DNA from 3 places in the Kosakonia oryzae genome. Region 3 is predicted to be linked to each of the others. Evidence: predicted binding sites of a transcription regulator. Region 3 holds the regulator's gene; each other region holds the start of a gene.
The links. Region 3 encodes PurR, which represses purine synthesis genes. Its sites were predicted from a motif close to CANGCAAACGTTTGCNTG; they were not measured.

Region 1: the regulator PurR is predicted to act here: its motif matches at 1,688-1,705, upstream of gcvT (glycine cleavage system aminomethyltransferase GcvT).
Region 2: the regulator PurR is predicted to act here: its motif matches at 1,457-1,474, upstream of AWR26_RS00405 (nucleobase:cation symporter-2 family protein).

What each region holds. Positions count from the first base shown of each region.
Region 1 covers NZ_CP014007.2:843,325-847,579, forward strand. The annotation lists gene ubiH (2-octaprenyl-6-methoxyphenyl hydroxylase) at 1-155, shown strand, start outside; gene ubiI (FAD-dependent 2-octaprenylphenol hydroxylase) at 171-1,373, shown strand; gene gcvT (glycine cleavage system aminomethyltransferase GcvT) at 1,796-2,890, shown strand; gene gcvH (glycine cleavage system protein GcvH) at 2,917-3,306, shown strand; gene gcvP (aminomethyl-transferring glycine dehydrogenase) at 3,480-4,255, shown strand, end outside.
Region 2 covers NZ_CP014007.2:79,893-84,147, reverse strand. The annotation lists gene recG (ATP-dependent DNA helicase RecG) at 1-1,401, shown strand, start outside; gene AWR26_RS00405 (nucleobase:cation symporter-2 family protein) at 1,526-2,911, shown strand; gene AWR26_RS00400 (AsmA family protein) at 3,032-4,255, shown strand, end outside.
Region 3 covers NZ_CP014007.2:3,017,534-3,021,788, reverse strand. The annotation lists gene punC (purine nucleoside transporter PunC) at 1-30, opposite strand, end outside; gene punR (DNA-binding transcriptional activator PunR) at 141-1,052, shown strand; gene purR (HTH-type transcriptional repressor PurR) at 1,071-2,096, opposite strand; gene cydH (cytochrome bd-I oxidase subunit CydH) at 2,396-2,485, shown strand; gene AWR26_RS14340 (MFS transporter) at 2,650-3,819, shown strand; gene sodB (superoxide dismutase [Fe]) at 3,850-4,255, opposite strand, start outside.

The sequences.
Region 1 (4,255 bases), 2.2 Mb from region 3:
CAACCATAGGCGTTACCGACGGGCTGGTGCATCTTTTTGCCAACCGCTGGGCGCCGCTTGTCGTCGGGCGCAATATCGGGTTGATGGCGATGGAACTATTTACCCCGGCGCGCGATGTACTGGCGCAGCGCACCCTCGGTTGGGTAGCCCGTTAATCAAAGGAGCAAAGAGTGCAGAGTGTTGATGTTGCGATTGTCGGCGGCGGCATGGTAGGTCTGGCGCTGGCTTGCGGGTTGCAGGGGAGCGGTTTACGGGTTGCGGTGCTGGAGCAGAATGTTCCGCAGCCGCTGGCGGAAGATGCACCACCGGCGCTGCGCGTGTCGGCGATTAACGCCGCCAGCGAAAAACTTTTGACGCATCTTGGCGTGTGGTCAAACATCATTGCCCACCGCGCAGGGCGCTATCACGGCATGGAAGTGTGGGACAAAGACAGCTTTGGCCGCATCTCCTTTGACGACCAAAGCATGGGCTATCCTCACCTTGGCTATATTATTGAAAACGCAGTGATTCATCAGGCGCTGTGGGATAAAGCGCAGCAGTGTCAGGATGTCACCATGATTGCCCCCGCCGAATTACAGCAGGTGGCCTGGGGCGAGAACGACGCGTTTCTCACCTTAAAAGATGGCACGATGCTCACGGCCCGGCTGGTGGTCGGGGCGGATGGCGCGAACTCCTGGTTGCGCAACAAAGCGGATATTCCGCTAACTTACTGGGATTATCACCATCATGCGCTGGTGGCGACCATTCGCACCGAGGAGCCACATCAGGCCGTCGCGCGGCAGGTGTTCGATAACGATGGCATTCTGGCATTTCTGCCGCTGAACGATCCGCATCTGTGTTCGATCGTCTGGTCGCTGCCGCCGGATCAAGCGAAAACGCTACAACAGGCCAGCGATGAGACGTTCAATCAGGCGCTGTGCGTGGCCTTTGATAATCGTCTTGGTCTGTGCAGTGTGGCAAGCGAGCGTCAGGTTTATCCGCTTACCGGTCGCTATGCGCGCCACTTCGCCGGTCATCGTCTGGCGCTGGTGGGCGATGCTGCGCATACCATCCATCCACTGGCTGGGCAGGGCGTCAATCTGGGCTTTATGGATGTTGCGGAATTGATTACCGAGCTGCGCCGTCTGCGCCGCGAAGGCAAAGATATCGGCCAGCATCTCTATCTGCGTCGCTACGAGCGCAGCCGTAAGCACAGTGCGGCGCTAATGCTGGCGGGAATGCAGGGTTTCCGCGAACTGTTTGCCGGGTCGAACCCGGCGAAGAAGCTGTTGCGTGATATTGGTCTGAAACTGGCGGATACCCTTCCAGGGGTAAAAACACAACTGCTGCGCCAGGCGCTCGGCCTGAATGACCTTCCGGAGTGGTTGCGTTAACCCCATCACATTTCCCTTCCCTCAAACGGGAAGGGGACTTCCTGCCTCATTTGAAATATTCTAATTTCACCTCGTTTTTCGGATTAGATTTACTCATGTGTGATTTTTCTCACTGCAGAAAAAATGATGTTTTTGCGGAGTGAAATATTGAAATAAGGCGCAGTTACGTCGCTTTATTGATGTTTTATGTGGATGATTTCGTTTTTATCTGGCACAAAACTCTGTTGCTGTTTTTAGCTAAACAGGTCATAAGCTAATGTGATGGCCCATTTTCTCTTATGGTTAAGTGCCGCTTTCAGTGTTAAGTTCAGGCAAAAGATAACGTTTGCGTCGGCGTCCGAAATGGCCGTTGACGCTGGTCGTTTTGGCGAAATGAACGCCGCCGAAAAACGTGATAGCGCAGCTTATTCGACGAGGACAAGATGGCTCAGCAGACCCCTTTGTATGAACAACACACGTTATGCGGTGCCCGCATGGTGGATTTCCATGGCTGGATGATGCCGCTGCATTACGGCTCGCAGATTGATGAGCACCACGCAGTACGTAGCGATGCCGGGATGTTCGATGTTTCGCACATGACCATCGTCGATTTGAAAGGCAGCCGCACCCGGGAGTTTCTGCAATATTTGCTGGCAAACGATGTGGCTAAACTCACGAAGCCCGGCAAAGCCCTCTACACCGGCATGCTGAATGCCTCGGGCGGCGTGATTGACGATTTGATTGTCTACTACTTCACCGAAGACTTCTTCCGCCTCGTTGTAAACTCCGCCACCCGCGAAAAAGACCTCTCCTGGATCACCCAACACGCCGAACCTTTTGCCATCGATATCACCGTTCGTGATGATCTGTCGCTGATCGCGGTTCAGGGGCCAAACGCGCAGGCGAAAGCCGCCAGCCTGTTTACCGATGCGCAGCGCAGCGCGGTTGAGGGAATGAAACCGTTCTTCGGCGTGGAAGCGGGCGACCTGTTTATCGCGACCACGGGCTATACCGGTGAAGCGGGTTACGAGATTGCTTTGCCGAACGAAAAAGCTGCCAGCTTTTGGCAGGATCTGCTGAAAGCGGGCGTAAAACCTTGCGGGCTCGGCGCGCGCGATACATTGCGCCTGGAAGCGGGCATGAATCTGTATGGCCAGGAGATGGATGAAAGCATCTCTCCGCTGGCTGCCAATATGGGCTGGACCATTGCCTGGGAACCGCAGGATCGCCAGTTCATTGGTCGTGAAGCGCTGGAGCAACAGCGTGAAAAAGGCACCGAACAGCTGGTTGGCCTGGTGATGACGGAAAAAGGTGTGCTGCGGAATGAGTTACCGGTGCACTTTACTGATGTGCACGGCAACGTGCAAAAAGGTGTGATCACCAGCGGGACCTTCTCGCCGACGCTTGGCTACAGTATTGCACTGGCGCGCGTTCCGGCCGGGATTGGCGAAACGGCAATTGTGCAGATCCGTAACCGCGAAATGCCGGTCAAAGTGACCAAACCTGTTTTTGTGCGCAATGGCAAAGCTGTCGCGTAACGTAATTTTTATCTGGAGAGAATAAAATGAGCAACGTACCGGGCGAACTGAAATACAGCAAAGAACACGAATGGCTGCGCAAAGAAGCAGACGGTAGCTATACCGTTGGCATCACTGAACATGCTCAGGAACTGCTGGGTGATATGGTGTTTGTCGACCTGCCGGAAGTGGGCGCGACCGTTAGCGCTGGCGATGACTGCGCCGTTGCCGAATCGGTAAAAGCCGCTTCTGATATCTATGCGCCGATTGGCGGTGAAATCGTAGCCGTTAACGATGCGCTGAATGACTCTCCGGAGCTGGTTAACAGCGAGCCGTACGGCGAAGGCTGGATCTTCAAAATCAAAGCCAGTGACGAATCGGAAGTTGCTGCGCTGCTGGATGCAACGGCATACGCCGCATTGTTAGAAGACGAATAAATACGCGTCATCCTTCACGTTGCAGGCGCGTTGGCTTGCTCGCTCATCCCGGTTACTTACTGATGTAGCGTTTGGGGATTTGCAGCATCGCCGACTTCCTGCAACGCGAATGCTTTAGCGTATTCAGATAATTTCCGAATACGATTCACCGCACGTTTCAGGAACCATCGCTCATGACTCAGACGTTAAGCCAGCTTGAAAATCGCACCGCATTCATCGGCAGGCATATTGGCCCGGACGCATCGCAACAGCAGGAGATGCTGAACACCGTAGGGGCAGATTCGCTGAATGCCCTGATTGCGCAGATCGTACCGAAAGATATTCAGCTCGCCGCGCCGCCACAGGTGGGTGAAGCTACCACCGAATTCGCCGCGCTTGCCGAACTGAAAGCCATCGCGGGCCGCAACAAGCGCTTTAAGTCTTACATTGGCATGGGCTATACCGCAGTGCAGTTACCGCCGGTGATCCTGCGTAATATGCTGGAAAATCCAGGCTGGTACACCGCGTATACGCCGTATCAGCCGGAAGTATCGCAAGGGCGCCTGGAAGCGCTGCTTAACTTTCAACAGGTGACGCTGGATTTGACCGGCCTGGATATCGCCTCTGCTTCCCTGCTGGATGAAGCGACCGCTGCCGCTGAAGCGATGGCGATGGCGAAGCGCGTGAGCAAACTGAAAGGCGCTAACCGTTTCTTCGTTGCCGATGATGTGCACCCGCAAACGCTGGATGTCGTGCGCACGCGTGCCGAAACCTTCGGGTTTGAGGTAATTGTTGATGCGGCTGACAAAGTGCTGGATCACCAGGATGTTTTCGGTGTTCTGCTGCAACAGGTTGGCACCACCGGCGAAGTACACAATTACAGCGCGCTGATTGCGGAGCTGAAAGCCCGCAAAATCGTGGTCAGCGTCGCCGCCGATTTTATGGCGCTGGTGCAGTTGACGGCGCCAGG
Region 2 (4,255 bases), 2.5 Mb from region 3:
GAATTACTGGCGCATAACCTGAGTATGCTGGCGCTGCGCGCCGGGGCTCAGCGCTATCATGCTCAGCCGCTCATTGCTAAAGATGAACTGAAGCAAGGCTTGCTGGCATCACTACCGTTTAAACCAACCGGCGCGCAAGCGCGGGTCGTGGCGGAGATCGAGCGCGATATGGCGCTGGATATCCCGATGATGCGCCTGGTTCAGGGCGATGTCGGCTCCGGTAAAACGCTGGTTGCCGCACTGGCCGCGTTACGGGCGATCGCCAACGGTAAGCAGGTGGCGATGATGGCACCAACCGAACTGCTGGCTGAGCAGCACGCCAACAATTTCCGCAACTGGTTTGCGCCGCTCGGTATCGAAGTGGGCTGGCTGGCGGGAAAACAAAAAGGGAAGGCGCGCCAGGCACAGCAGGATGCCATTGCCAATGGCGAAGTACAGATGGTGGTCGGCACGCACGCTATTTTCCAGGAGCAGGTGCAGTTTAACGGCCTCGCGCTGGTGATTATCGATGAGCAACACCGCTTTGGTGTCCACCAGCGTCTGGCATTGTGGGAGAAAGGCCAGCAGCAAGGATTCCATCCGCACCAGTTAATCATGACGGCCACCCCGATTCCGCGCACGCTGGCGATGACCGCCTACGCCGATCTCGATACGTCGGTTATCGACGAACTGCCACCGGGTCGCACACCGGTAACCACCGTCGCCATTCCGGATACTCGCCGCAATGAGATTATCGATCGCGTGCGCAACGCCTGCATCGACGAAGGCCGCCAGGCATACTGGGTATGTACGCTGATTGAAGAGTCCGATCTTCTGGAAGCGCAGGCGGCAGAAGCCACCTGGGAAGAGCTGAAGCTCGCGCTGCCAGAGCTGAATGTCGGGCTGGTGCATGGCCGCATGAAGCCAGCGGAAAAACAGGCAGTCATGCAGGCGTTCAAACAGGGTGAGCTGCATCTGCTGGTCGCGACCACGGTAATTGAAGTCGGTGTGGATGTGCCAAACTCCAGCCTGATGATTATCGAAAACCCGGAGCGGCTTGGCCTTGCGCAACTCCACCAGCTACGCGGGCGCGTCGGGCGCGGCGCGGTAGCCTCGCACTGCGTTTTGCTCTACAAATCCCCGCTCTCAAAGACAGCGCAAAAACGCTTACAGGTGCTGCGCGACAGCAACGACGGCTTTGTCATTGCGCAAAAAGATCTGGAAATTCGCGGCCCCGGCGAACTGCTGGGAACCCGCCAGACCGGCAATGCAGAATTCAAAGTCGCCGACCTGCTGCGCGACCAGGCGATGATCCCGGAAGTTCAGCGCGTCGCCCGCCATATTCACGAGCGTTATCCGCAGCTTGCAGCGGCATTAATCGAACGCTGGATGCCGGAAACAGAACGCTACTCCAACGCCTGAGTTTCAGAACCTTATCCGGTAGAAAGAACATCCCTTCGAAAAGTGTGTTTTTAACATAGCAACCGTTTGCTTTTACCAAACAGTCCGATAAAATCAGCGCTTTTCCATCAGGGGATTGTCTGAGATGTCCTTAAACACCATCGAGTCCGAAAATGCGCAACCGGTTGCGCAGACTCAACCCAGCGAGCTGATCTATCGCCTTGAAGACCGCCCGCCGCTGCCGCAAACCCTGTTTGCCGCGCTGCAACACCTGCTGGCGATGTTTGTTGGCGTGATTACGCCCGCGCTGCTGATCTGCCAGGCGCTGGGGTTACCGGCTCAGGACACTCAGCACATCATCAGCATGTCGCTGTTCGCCTCCGGCGTCGCTTCCATCATCCAGATTAAAGCCTGGGGCCCGGTGGGTTCCGGTCTGCTGTCGATTCAGGGGACCAGCTTCAACTTCGTTGCGCCGTTAATCATGGGCGGCACGGCGCTGAAAACCGGCGGTGCGGATGTGCCAACCATGATGGCTGCGCTGTTCGGCACCCTGATGCTGGCAAGCTGTACCGAAATGGTTATCTCGCGCATTCTGCCGCTGGCACGCCGCATTATTACTCCGCTGGTTTCCGGCGTGGTGGTGATGATTATCGGCCTGTCGCTGATCCAGGTTGGCCTGACTTCCGTCGGCGGTGGTTTTGCCGCAATGGGCAACCACACCTTCGGCGCGCCGAAAAACCTGCTGCTGGCGGGCGTGGTGCTGGCGATCATTATTCTGCTCAACCGTCAGCGTAATCCGTACCTGCGTATTGCTTCACTGGTGATCGCCATGGCGGTCGGTTATGTTCTGGCGCTGTTTATGGGCATGCTGCCGGAATATAGCGCGCCAGCGAACGCCTTTATGGTACCAACGCCGCTCTATTACGGCCTGAGCATCGACTGGAACCTGCTGCTGCCGCTGATGCTGGTATTTATGATCACCTCGCTGGAAACCATCGGCGACATCACCGCCACCTCTGACGTTTCCGAGCAGCCCGTCGCCGGCCCGGTATACATGAAGCGCCTGAAAGGCGGCGTGCTGGCGAACGGCATCAACTCGTTTGTTTCGGCGGTGTTCAACACTTTCCCGAACTCCTGCTTTGGCCAGAACAACGGCGTGATTCAGTTGACCGGCGTCGCCAGCCGCTATATCGGTTTCTTCGTGGCGCTGATGCTGGTTGTGCTGGGTCTGTTCCCGGCGGTCAGCGCTTTCGTTCAGCAGTTGCCTGAGCCAGTGCTCGGCGGCGCAACGCTGGTGATGTTCGGTACGATTGCCGCATCCGGCGTGCGTATCGTCTCCCGCGAGCCGCTGAACCGCCGCGCGATTATGATTATCGCGCTGTCGCTGGCCGTGGGCCTTGGCGTTTCCCAGCAGCCGCAGATCCTGCAATTCGCGCCAGACTGGCTGAAAAACCTGCTCTCCTCCGGTATCGCCGCAGGCGGTATCACCGCAATTGTATTGAATCTGATTTTTCCGCCAGAGAAAAACTGACCGCGCCACGGCAGCCGGGCTTACCGGCTGCCGCTGTCATCTCCTTTCATCATTCCGCCCTTGAGCATTGCGCATAAATCGTGCATAACTGCCTGATTGACACTTCGGGGATGGAAGATCATGAAATTTCTTGGAAAGCTGCTTTTAGTTGTCGTTATCGTCCTGCTACTGGCGATAGTGGCCGCTTATTTTCTGCTGCAAACCCGTTGGGGCGCGACACAGGTCAGCAACTGGGTAAATGACAACAGCGACTATCACCTCACCTTCGACGTGATTGATCACCGCTTCTCCTCGCCTTCCCATGTGTTACTGAAAAACGTCAATTTCGGCCGCAAAGGTAACCCGGCGACACTGGTCGCTAAAACCGTGGATATTGGCCTGAGCAGCCGCCAGTTGACCGATCCGCTGCACGCCGACACTATTTTATTGCAGGATGGCACGCTCAATTTCTCCCCGTCTGCCGCGCCGCTTCCCTTCCAGGCCGATCGCCTGCAGCTCAATAATATGGCGTTCAATAGCCCGACCACGGGCTGGGATCTGAGCGCGCAACGGGTGATGGGCGGCGTCTCGCCCTGGCAGCCGGTGGCCGGCAATGTGCTGGGCAGTAAAACGCAAATTCAGATGAGCGCCGGTTCGCTGACGTTAAACGGTGTTCCGGCCAGCAACGTGCTCATTCAGGGCAGTATTGACAAAGATGTTGTTACCCTGACGACTATCGGCGCGGACATGGCGCGCGGCTCGCTGACCGGCGATGCAAAACGCACTGCTGATGGCGGCTGGGTGGTGAATAACCTGCGCCTGAACGATATTCGCCTGCAAAGCGATAAAACCCTGCTCGATTTCTTCAATCCGCTGACCACGTTACCGTCATTACAGATTGGCCGTGTCGACGTGACGGACGCGCGTTTACAGGGGCCGGGCTGGGCGGTTACCGACCTCGATCTGAGCCTGAGCAATTTGACGCTGATTAAGGGTGACTGGCAGAGCGACGACGGCAGGCTGTCGATGAACGCCAGCGAGTTTATTTACGGCTCGCTGCATCTGTTCGACCCGATCCTGAATGCCAACTTTTCTCCGCAGGGAATTGCGCTACAACAGTTCACCTCGCGCTGGGAAAACGGCATGGTGCGCACCTCCGGTAACTGGTATCGCGCGGGCCATGCGCTGGTGCTCGACGACGCCGCGTTCGCCGGGCTGGAGTACACGCTGCCGGAAAACTGGAAGCAACTGTGGATGGACGATCTACCGCCGTGGCTGAACACGGTAACGCTGAAGAAATTCAGCGCCAGCCGCAACCTGGTGATTGATATCGATCCGACGTTCCCGTGGCAGCTCACCGCGCTG
Region 3 (4,255 bases):
CCAGACTAAAAATCCTTTGCCAGGTTGCATTTGAGTTCTCACCTTGTTGCTTCTTCAGGGCTGTCGAGTGTAAGGAGTGCTTTTCCGCTTGTGAAACGCTAATATTTGCGCAGTGATTTCAAAATTTTTGCAGGCAGATTATGTGGTCAGAATATTCACTGGAAGTGGTTGATGCTGTTGCACGCAACGGAAGTTTCAGCGGTGCCGCTCAGGAGTTGCACCGTGTGCCTTCAGCAGTGAGCTATACCGTGCGCCAACTGGAAGAGTGGCTGGCGGTTCCGTTATTTGAACGCCGTCATCGCGATGTGGAGTTAACACCTGCCGGAAGCTGGTTTTTAAAAGAGGGGCGATCTGTTATCAAAAAAATGCAGATCACCCGCCAGCAGTGCCAACAGATCGCTAACGGCTGGCGCGGTCAACTGGCGATTGCCGTGGATAACATTGTGAAACCGGCGCGAACACGGCAATTGATCGTCGATTTCTACCGACATTTTAACGACGTCGAATTACAGGTTTACCAGGAGGTGTTTAACGGTGTCTGGGATGCGCTGGCAGATGGCCGCGTTGAGGTGGCGATTGGCGCGACTCAGGCGATCCCGGTCGGTGGACGGTATGCGTTTCGTGATATGGGCATGCTGAGCTGGAAATGCGTGGTCTCCAGCCGCCATCCGCTAGCATCAATGCCCGGCCCGCTAAGCGATGAAACGTTGCGCAACTGGCCCTCGTTGATCCAGGAAGATACGTCGCGCTCGTTGCCTAAACGTATTACCTGGCTGCTGGATAACCAGAAGCGGGTCATCGTGCCGGACTGGTCCTCTTCAGAAGCCTGTCTTTCTGCCGGGCTGTGTGTGGGGATGGTGCCCGCGCATTTCGCCCGTCCCCGGCTGGACAGCGGCGACTGGGTGGCGCTGGAACTGGAGAATCCGTTTCCGGATGCGGCCTGCTGCCTGACATGGCAACAAAATGACGCATCACCGGCGTTGAGCTGGCTGCTGGAGTATCTGGGGGACAGTGAGACGCTGAACAGCGAATGGTTGCGGGAGCCACAGTAGCGGCCCCCGCAGGGGTGATTAACGGCGGTAGTCGCGGAATGGGCCATCTGCCACTGAACGACGTTCGATCAGACGCGGATGAACTTCGATGGACTGCGACTCTTCGCGTTTGTTGACAATACGATCGAGCAACATGGTAAAGGCCGTTTCACCCAGCGAATCTTTCGGCTGATGGATGGTGGTCAGCGCGGGCGTAAAGTAGCGGGAATTGCGCACATTGTCATAGCCGATCAGCGAAATATCCTGGGGAACGCGCAGCCCCATCTCATCCGCCGCGCAGAGCGCGCCCATCGCCATAATATCGCCGCCGCAGAACACGGCAGTGGGGCGGTGTGACTGGTTGAGGATCTGCTGCATCGCCCGGTAACCTGATTCCGGTTCAAAGTCGCCCTGTACGATCCAGTTTTCCGGTACGGTGATGATCGCTTCTTCCATCGCCTTCATAAAACCGGCGAGGCGGCCTGCGCCGGTGTTGCGCTCCAGCGGGCCAGGGATGACGCCGATATCGCGATGCCCGCGCTCAATCAGATAGCGGCCGGCCATATAGCCGCCTTCAAAAGCGTTATCAATGACCGAGTCGGTAAAATCGGCTTTCGCCTCGCCCCAGTCCATCACGACCATCGGAATATTACGGTACTCTTCCAGCATGCTCAGCAGCGGCTCCGGGTATTCGGAGCACATCACCAGCAGGCCATCGACGCGTTTTTGCGCCATCATCGACAGGTAGGCGCGCTGTTTCTCAAGGCTGTTCCAGGCGTTGCCGAGGATCAAGGTGTAGCCTTTCTGGAAGCATTTTTTCTCTACGGCTTCGATGATCTCGGCAAAATAGGCGGCTTCGCTGCTGGTGGCCAGCAAACCGATCGATTTAGTGTGATTGACCTTCAGGCTACGCGCCACGGCGCTGGGGGAGTAATGTAACTCTTTGATCGCTGCCCATACGGCGTTGCGAGTCTCTTCAGCGACGAAGCGCGTTTTGTTAATTACATGAGATACGGTTGTAGTGGAAACGTTTGCTCGTTTCGCGACGTCTTTAATCGTTGCCATCAGAAATCACTCCAGACCATATCATAAGCTCCTGATAATACTTAAGGTAAACGTTTGCCTTCCATCACCCTGAACCCCAGCAAAGTGAGTGCGGTACGCCGGGAAAAAGACACTAAACGTCAGGAGGGGAGTCAATGGCCGGTACGCTAATAAATTTAGCGTCGAATTTTGTCTTATCTTGAGCAAAAGGGGAAGCGCTAAAACATATCTCCCCCGAATTCCTGCAAGATTTTTATGATTATTTGTGCAAAAATGCGCAAACCCACTATTTGTGGGGAAATGAAAATGGAGAAAAATTGATGAGCACCGATCTGAAGTATTCTTTGGTCACTACCGTCATTGTTCTGAGCCTGATTGTTTTCGGTGGGCTGACCGCCGCGCTGCATTGATCTGGCACGAGGGAGAGCCTTCTCCCTCGGCTTTCCCCGCCATTGTTATCACTTCTGCAATAATCTTTTGTCATTCTGCTAACTTCTGTTTTTTGTGATTGCTGTCATACTTTTGACTTCTGCGACAGTGTCCCCAACCGACACGGCTTTTTCGGAGTCAAACGATGAAAATTAATTTCCCTCTGCTTGCCCTGGCGATTGGCGCCTTTGGGATAGGTACAACGGAGTTCTCCCCGATGGGGTTGCTGCCCGTTATTGCCCGTGGCGTCGATGTTTCCATTCCGGCGGCGGGAATGCTGATTAGCGCTTATGCGATTGGCGTGATGGTGGGAGCGCCACTGATGACGCTGCTGCTGTCGCACCGAGGCAGACGTAATGCGCTGATTTTTCTGATGGCGATCTTTACGCTGGGTAATGTGCTGTCGGCAATCGCGCCGGACTACACCACTTTAATGTTGGCGCGCATCGTCACCAGCCTCAACCACGGTGCTTTCTTTGGTCTGGGTTCGGTTGTTGCCGCAAGCGTGGTAGCAAAAGAGAAACAAGCCAGCGCCGTCGCGACCATGTTTATGGGGCTGACTATCGCCAATATTGGCGGTGTGCCTGCTGCAACCTGGCTGGGTGAAACCATCGGCTGGCGCATGTCGTTTATGGCGACCGCCGTGCTGGGCCTGGTTGCTATGCTGAGCCTCTACTTCTCGCTGCCTGGCGGCGGAACGGGCGAACGTCCGGATGTACGCAAAGAGTTGTCCGTGCTGGTTCGTCCACAGGTGCTGTCGGCACTGCTGACGACGGTGCTCGGTGCAGGCGCGATGTTTACGCTCTATACCTATATTTCGCCGGTGCTGCGCACCATTACTGATGCTACGCCGGTATTTGTTACCGGGATGTTGGTTCTGATTGGCGTCGGTTTCTCGATTGGTAACTACCTTGGCGGCAAACTGGCGGATCGTTCGGTAACCGGTACGCTGAAAGGCTTTCTTATCCTGCTGATTGCCATCATGCTGGCCATTCCGTTCCTGGCCCGCAGCGAAGTGGGCGCGGCTATCAGTATGGTGGTCTGGGGCGCTGCGACCTTTGCCGTGGTTCCGCCGCTGCAAATGCGTGTAATGCGCGTCGCACATGAAGCGCCGGGGCTCTCTTCTTCAGTGAACATCGGTGCCTTTAACCTCGGTAACGCACTCGGTGCGGCTGCGGGCGGCGCGGTGATCTCCGGCGGTCTGGGTTATGATTTTGTCCCGGTGATGGGGGCGATTATTGCCGGGCTTGGGCTGATGGTGGTGCTGTTTTCCGGGCGCTCCCGGCCGGAACGAGCCTGTGCGGCAGTCGAGTAAAAAGAGGAGGGGCTATGCCCCTCCTTTGTTTTATGCGGCGAAATTCTTCGCCACGAAGGTCCAGTTGACCAGCGCCCAGAAGTGTTCAAGGTAGTTCGGACGGGCGTTGCGGTAGTCAATGTAATAAGCATGTTCCCAGACATCGACAGTCAGCAGCGGTGTCGCATTCGTCGTCAGCGGTGTTCCCGCATTGGACGTTGAGACAATCGCCAACCCGCCATCCGCTTTTTTCACCAGCCATGTCCAGCCTGAACCAAAGTTTTTCACTGCGGCATCGGTAAACTGCGCTTTAAACTCGGCAAAGCTGCCAAATGTTTTAGCAATCGCAGCGGCTAGTTCGCCAGTCGGCTCACCGCCAGCGTGCGGCGCGAGGCAGTTCCAGTAGAAAGTGTGATTCCAGACCTGCGCGGCGTTATTGAACACGCCACCTTCGCTG